3 regions of the Exiguobacterium sp. R-39 genome follow, and region 3 is predicted to be linked to each of the others. Evidence: riboswitches for the same ligand, from Rfam matches in the RefSeq annotation. Region 3 holds a riboswitch; each other region holds the start of a gene.
What was found. A riboswitch is a leader RNA that binds a small molecule or an ion and turns the genes downstream of it on or off. The one in region 3 is predicted to bind lysine.
Positions count from the first base shown of each region.

Region 1 (2,277 bases), 280 kb from region 3:
GATGATGAAATTATTCATGATGGACAACAAATCCTCCCAGCTCCTCGTAAACGCATTTCCAATAAGATAGTTCTAGTATACCCATTTTAATAACGGCAAGAAATGGAAAAATGTTTAGGGAAACATGGCAAGTCGAAAAAAAAGACAAAGTACACAGTCAAGTGAACTTTGTCAGCGAAAAAAATAAATATTTTTTTAAAACAATTTTTAGGAAGAAACAGCCTCTTCATCCATCGTTAAAAGGATCTTATCGAAGACCTGGACCATCGCATGAAGCTCTTCTTCGGTGAGTGTACCAAAACGGTCTTGGAGATATTTCCGGCGGACGATTTCAAGTTCGTGGAAAGCGGCTTCACCTTCGGCCGTCAATGCTAAAACAATCGATCTTCTGTCGTCCGTCGAACGCGTCCGCGTGACGAATCCGGCTTTATACAGACGATCAGTCAAAGCCGTTACCTGACTTGTCGCAAGCTCAAACTGTTCTGCGAGTAGAGTCGGACGTTGGGGACCATTTTCGGACAGGCTGCGCAAAATGAAAAATTCACTCCGCGTCGCGGTTCCTTCAAACAGTCGGTTGAGTTCGCGGCGTAATGTCCGGAGAATGACCCGCATTTGTTCCTCTAATCGATAGGTCAGTTGATCACGTTCTTGTGGCATTCAAGCAACATCCTTTCTCTCGGTTAACTTCTATAATTTAGTGTACTAAAAATTACGGAATTTTACCACGGATAGCGGGAATTTCAAAAAAAGAATTGACAATTTGAAGACGTTTTGTGTAAAATGACGAAGTAATAACGAAATTATAACTAACTTAATTAGTTCTCACTCAACCAGTGGGATGGAGGTTGCAGTTCTTATAAGTACAGTCACAGATGTCGTCAAGCGGCAGATGAGGTGACTGAAAAGGAAGAATTGCCGAAATCAATCATCGCTTTGAAGATGATCGATTGGGATTAGATCGAACAGGTCTAATACTGTCACAGGTCAGATCTGACTTGTGGGGAGCTATCTTTCACGACGGTAGAATGGGGCGCATCCTTTTTACTATGTTGCGTTCTCATCTTCCTTCTGGAAGGTGAGGGCGCTTTTTGTTTTTTTTCGATTCAAAAAGTGTCCTCTCAAAAATTTAAAAAAGAGAGAAGCGAATAAGATGAATACTTTACAACCCCAAAGAAAACTCGATTCAACTGAAGAAGGATTAAAACGCGGTCTGCAAGCCCGTCACATGTCGATGATTGCGATTGGCGGAGCCATCGGAACCGGTTTATTCATTGCCTCCGGTGCGTCCGTTGCAGCTGCCGGTCCGGGCGGTGCCCTGTTATCGTATGCGATCGTCGGATTGATGGTGTACTTTTTAATGACGAGCCTTGGTGAGATGGCCGCTTACATGCCGGTCGCCGGTTCCTTCTCGACCTACGGTGCGAAGTTCGTTGATCCATCGTTTGGTTTTGCACTCGGTTGGAACTACTGGTACAACTGGGCAGTCACGATTGCCGTTGAACTCGTTGCGGCCCAAATCGTCATGACATACTGGTTCCCGGATGTTCCAGGTTTTTATTTCAGTGCCATCTTCTTGTTACTGATGATTGGTTTAAATTACTTCTCCGTTAAAGGATTCGGTGAAGCCGAATACTGGTTCGCGATGATCAAGGTCGTCACAGTCATCATCTTCTTGATTGTCGGAGTCGCGATGATTTTTGGTGTCTTCACATCAGAAGCGCCGGTCGGCTTTAAAAACTTTGCATTAGGTGATGCACCGTTCGTCGGAGGCATTCCAGCCGTTATCGGTATCATCTTGGTCGCCGGTTTCAGCTTCCAGGGAACCGAACTTGTCGGAATCGCGGCAGGCGAATCCGAAGATCCGGAAAAAAACGTCCCGAAAGCTGTTAAACAAGTCTTTTGGCGGATTCTTCTCTTTTATGTATTTGCGATTTTTGTCATCGGCATGTTGATTCCGTATACAAGTCCGAACCTGGTTTCAAACGATATTACCGATGTAGCAGTCAGTCCGTTCACACTTGTTTTTGAAAAAGCCGGTCTCGCGTTCTCGGCAGCATTGATGAACGCCGTCATCCTGACGTCTGTTTTATCAGCCGGGAACTCCGGGATGTACGCATCGACACGGATGCTGTACACATTGGCACGCCAAGGTGACGCGCCGAAAATGTTCGCACAAGTCTCGAAAAACGGTGTTCCCCGTAATGCCTTGCTCGCAACTGGGGCAATCGGCGCACTTTGCTTCCTGACATCGATGTTTGGCGGACAGGTCTACCTCTG
Region 1 is NZ_CP187965.1:205,865-208,141, forward strand. It holds gene ACP26N_RS01205 (GGDEF domain-containing protein) at 1-18, opposite strand, end outside; gene ACP26N_RS01210 (MarR family winged helix-turn-helix transcriptional regulator) at 208-657, opposite strand; lysine riboswitch at 832-1,016, shown strand; gene ACP26N_RS01215 (amino acid permease) at 1,151-2,277, shown strand, end outside.
Region 1: it holds a riboswitch for lysine, as region 3 does, so the genes downstream of both, ACP26N_RS01215 (amino acid permease) here and ACP26N_RS15700 (Na+/H+ antiporter NhaC family protein) in region 3, are expected to answer to the same signal.

Region 2 (2,277 bases), 590 kb from region 3:
TGTTCTCGAACTCCTGACCAGCATCCGTAATCTGCAATCCGTCATTACGGAACAAGCGGAGCAACATGTCGAGACGGTCATGCCGGGTTACACCCATCTGCAGCGGGCACAGCCGATTTCACTGGCACATCACTTGCTCGCTTACTTTTGGATGTTTGAACGGGATGCCGATCGGTTGACGGATAACTTAAAGCGGATCCGGATGTCGCCGCTCGGTGCAGGGGCACTGGCGGGAACGACTTTCCCGATTGACCGGTTCAAGTCAGCCGAGCTGCTTGGTTTTGAACAGGTCTATCCGAATAGTCTGGATGCGGTCTCGGACCGGGACTTCGTCATCGAGTATCTCGGTATCGCCTCAACAGTGATGATGCACTTGTCACGCTTTTGCGAAGAAATCATCATCTGGGCTTCACAGGAGTTTTCATTCATCGAATTATCCGACGCGTTTTCAACGGGATCGAGTATGATGCCACAGAAAAAAAATCCGGATTTCGCAGAACTGATTCGCGGTAAAACAGGACGTGTCTATGGTAACCTGATGGGCTTCCTGACGACGATGAAGGCTCTTCCGCTCGCTTACAATAAAGATATGCAAGAAGATAAAGAGGGTGTCTTTGATACCGCTGATACGGTGTTACAATCCGTTCAAATTTTTACAGGCATGATCGAATCCGCTACGTTTAAGACAGAAGCGCTCAAGAAGGCGACGATGCAAGACTTCTCGAATGCAACGGAACTGGCAGATTATCTGGTCACAAAAGGGATTCCGTTCCGGGAAGCGCATGAAATCGTTGGGAAAGCCGTCCTACATTGTGTGCAGAGCGGATGTTTCTTAAAAGATTTGACGCTGTCGACGTATCAGACGTTCCATCCGGTCATTGCGGAAGATGTATATCCGTTGCTCGATCCGGTTCAAGCCGTCGCACGACGGGGAAGTTACGGCGGGACCGGTTTTACAGCCGTCCGGGAACAACTCACATTAGCGAAGAAGTACCTTGAAAAATGATAAAATTCAAAAAAAGTTTGGCAAATCACTGGATTTAACAAAAAATGTTTGCTATAACTGTAACTAACAACCGACAGATAGAGGCGCGGATGACATCAGTAGCAACACTTACAAAGGCAAGCATGCCAAGTGATGTGAAAGGGGAAATCCGCCGAAGTGAACAGGAAAATGCTTTTTCCTGATTGCTGGTACAACGGTTAAGATCCGTTGTACTGCCGAAACCCACGTTTCGGAGCGCTATCTTACGTAAAAGAACGAATGACACTGTCATCGTTTGTCCGATCGTGATAACGACGGGCCGTAGGAACGCTCCTACCGGCCCGTCGTTTTTTTCTGTTTCGGGACAAAAGGAGATAGGATTGTGACAACTGTACTTAAATTTGGTGGTAGTTCGGTTGCGACTGTCGAACAGATTCAGTCAATTGCGAATTATTTGAAGAATCGGACGGATCAAGGGGAGAAATTAGTCGTCGTCGTATCAGCGATGGGGAAAATGACGGATTCATTGATTGCCCAAGCACAAGCGATTACCGACCGGCCGGAACGGCGCGAACTGGATCGTCTGCTTGCAATCGGAGAAGAACAGACGATTTCGTTACTCAGCATCGCGCTGAATTCACTCGGGACAAAAGCCTTGTCGCAAACGGGAGCCCAAGCCGGCATCAGTACGATGGGGCTGCATACGAAAAGTAAAATCAAACAAATCGACGGTGAACTGCTCCGGAAAAAACTTGAAACCTACGATGTGATCATCGTCGCCGGTTTCCAAGGGGTCAATGAACTGGGGGATGTCACGACACTCGGACGCGGCGGATCAGATACGACAGCCGTTGCCTTAGCAGCCGTCCTTGATAAACGTTGTGAGATCTATACGGATGTTGACGGTGTCTATACGGCAGATCCACGGATTCATGCTGCAGCGCAGCCGATTCCGCACATTTCATACGATGAGATGATGGAAATGAGTGCTCTTGGCTCAAAAGTCATGGAGATGCGCAGTGTCGAACTCGGTAAAAAATACGGCGTCCACATCTTCGTCGGAAAAACACTAGAATCGAAAAGAGGGACTTGGATTATGGAGGCAACGGAAACGATGGAACAGAAAGCAGTAACGAGTGTCAGTGTGACGAAAAACGTCCTGACGGTATCAATCAAACACGTTCCACAGACGAATTCAGCGGTCGCGGATATCTTTGAACTGTTGTCAGGTCGCCACGTCAACATTGATATGATCAGTCAGACGACGTTTGACAGTGACATCTTCCTTTCCT
Region 2 is NZ_CP187965.1:508,580-510,856, forward strand. It holds gene argH (argininosuccinate lyase) at 1-1,006, shown strand, start outside; lysine riboswitch at 1,077-1,254, shown strand; gene ACP26N_RS02660 (aspartate kinase) at 1,368-2,277, shown strand, end outside.
Region 2: it holds a riboswitch for lysine, as region 3 does, so the genes downstream of both, ACP26N_RS02660 (aspartate kinase) here and ACP26N_RS15700 (Na+/H+ antiporter NhaC family protein) in region 3, are expected to answer to the same signal.

Region 3 (2,277 bases):
CGATCGTCAGCCGCAAGTGCCTGGGCACCTGTCCAAAGAAGGGCTGTGATGGTCGCAATGACTAACACGACGATTGGAACAACCAAGTCACGGACTTTACCGCCATCGTGTTCCTTGACTTCTTCTGCCATCCCAATTGGTGTCCCTTTGTTGGCGTCAAACAATTCACCTTGTAAGGCCCGCAACTCGTGCGTCCGCATCGGTCCAACGGCAATTCCCGTATAAGCGATGTAGAGTGTCAGTAACAAAGCGAAGATGGCGTAGAAGTTTAACGGCACAATCATCAGGAACGCACTGAACGCCGAGTAATCAGTGATTGAATGGGTCGTCAAGATTCCTGCGATAATCGAGATGATGAAGGCACCCCAGCTCGATAATGGACTGATGACACAGACCGGTGCAGCGGTGGAATCGATGATATACGCCAGTTTGGCGCGCGAGACACCGCGACGATCCGTTAACGGACGACTGACATTTCCGACGGCCAGACTGTTAAAGTAATCATCGATGAAAATCAAAATACCTAATCCGAAAGCGGCAAGCCTTGCACCACGTGCCGTCTTGAAATGTGTCGTCGCCCATTCGCCGAAAGCACGGGCACCGCCGGATGTTTGTATCAGTGTCGACAAGACACCGAGTAACAGTAAGAAAACGAGTAATAAGACATTCCATTCATTTAACGCACCGTCTGCCCAAAACAGACTGAAGATGTTTTTTCCGAGATAAACAACGGTATCCACCGGATTGAAGCTGTGAAGCAGTAAGGCACCAATCAAAATGCCGACACCAAGTGAAATGACGACTTTTCGTGTGACAATTGCTAAAACGATGGCAACGATTGCCGGGACAAGCGCAATGATAGAATCTGAATAGTTGACCATTGTTGTGGTTCCTCCTCCTTTTTTAGAAGATGAGACCCGTTGCACAGAAAAAAGCAAGGGCACCGGCAACAAAGCCGACACCCTTGCTGGATGCGTCTTTCTTAGCCGAATTGGAGCGCTCCATACAACATGCGTATGGCAATCGAACGGGTCTTTCCCGATTCGACCAGCATGGTCACGTCTGACACGTGACGATACTTCGGCGGCATCACCTTTCTTTGATCGTCTTCGTTGTCATCCTCAGACCAAATACTCATCAACACCGCGCCTCTACCTCATCGATAGAATAGTCATATTCTTTTTATAGGAAAATCTTATCCTAATTTCTTTTAAAAAATTAAGGCTGTTTGTTAAGTATCGAAGTAGGAAGTTAACTGCTTCATCAAATAGTCTTTATTTTCTTCAAACTGTCGCTTCCGGTGTCCATTTGCACCAGAAGGATGCGGGAAACCAAATAATACAGTATGTTTTTTAATTCGTCCCTGATGAAGCAATGTCCGGACAGTTGACTCGACGACACGTCCGAACGGGACCAAAATGACAGGGTGGGGTAACTGATTCAATTCCGCTGCGAAGTGCTCATACGCGTAATGTTGCAGCAACGGTGTTCGGTCAATCTTTGGTTGATGTCCCGTATAATTTTTGTCCCGGTAAAAAACAGGATGTCTCAGAATCGAAGTCGTGTGCAACAGATTCTGATTTGCATGAAATAAGGTGGCTGTTGAAGGAATATTCAGCAGACGATTTAATTCGAGTTCATCTAACATTATTGTCAAATTACGCCGCATGGGACCGGCGAAACTGGCACTGTATTTGACGATTTTCGATGCTTCTTCGATTGTTGCACCATGGTGGAAGGCATCAGCCGCTTCTTCATAAGCAATGCGCATTTGTTCAAATCCTGGTGTGATGCCAATGAAGACTATTTTGGCAGAGCGATTGATATATTCTCCGATTGGTGAGTAGTAAACGGATAATTCCTGTTCCTGTTGTAATAGGAAACCGTCTGTGAACAAGTCCTGGCGCGTCAAGGACCGATCAATCGGTAAGGCGCGGATGGCCTGTTCAAAAATCGATAATGAATTCAGCATGATAAGTCCTCTCTCTTTCTGTATTGGACCTATGATAACAAATAATGGTATTACATACAATTTAAACCCATATCAATATAGTGAGGGGTCTCTTAAGAATAAAAAAACCTTGCGACCAAATTGGAGGCAAGGCGGTTCTGACATGAATTATAAAGAAGTTCGTTCTTTGACAGAAGCCACTTCATACGTGATGATTTCACTTCCAAGCATTGGAGATTCTTCTTGTTTGCCGTCTGACGGTGCCGGACGCTTATGTGACTCTTTAAAATCATCACTGTTCCGCCATACTTCAAAATCCTTCATGT
Region 3 is NZ_CP187965.1:3,007,187-3,009,463, reverse strand. It holds gene ACP26N_RS15700 (Na+/H+ antiporter NhaC family protein) at 1-881, opposite strand, end outside; lysine riboswitch at 987-1,162, opposite strand; gene ACP26N_RS15695 (hypothetical protein) at 1,232-1,972, opposite strand; gene ACP26N_RS15690 (heme oxygenase) at 2,120-2,277, opposite strand, start outside.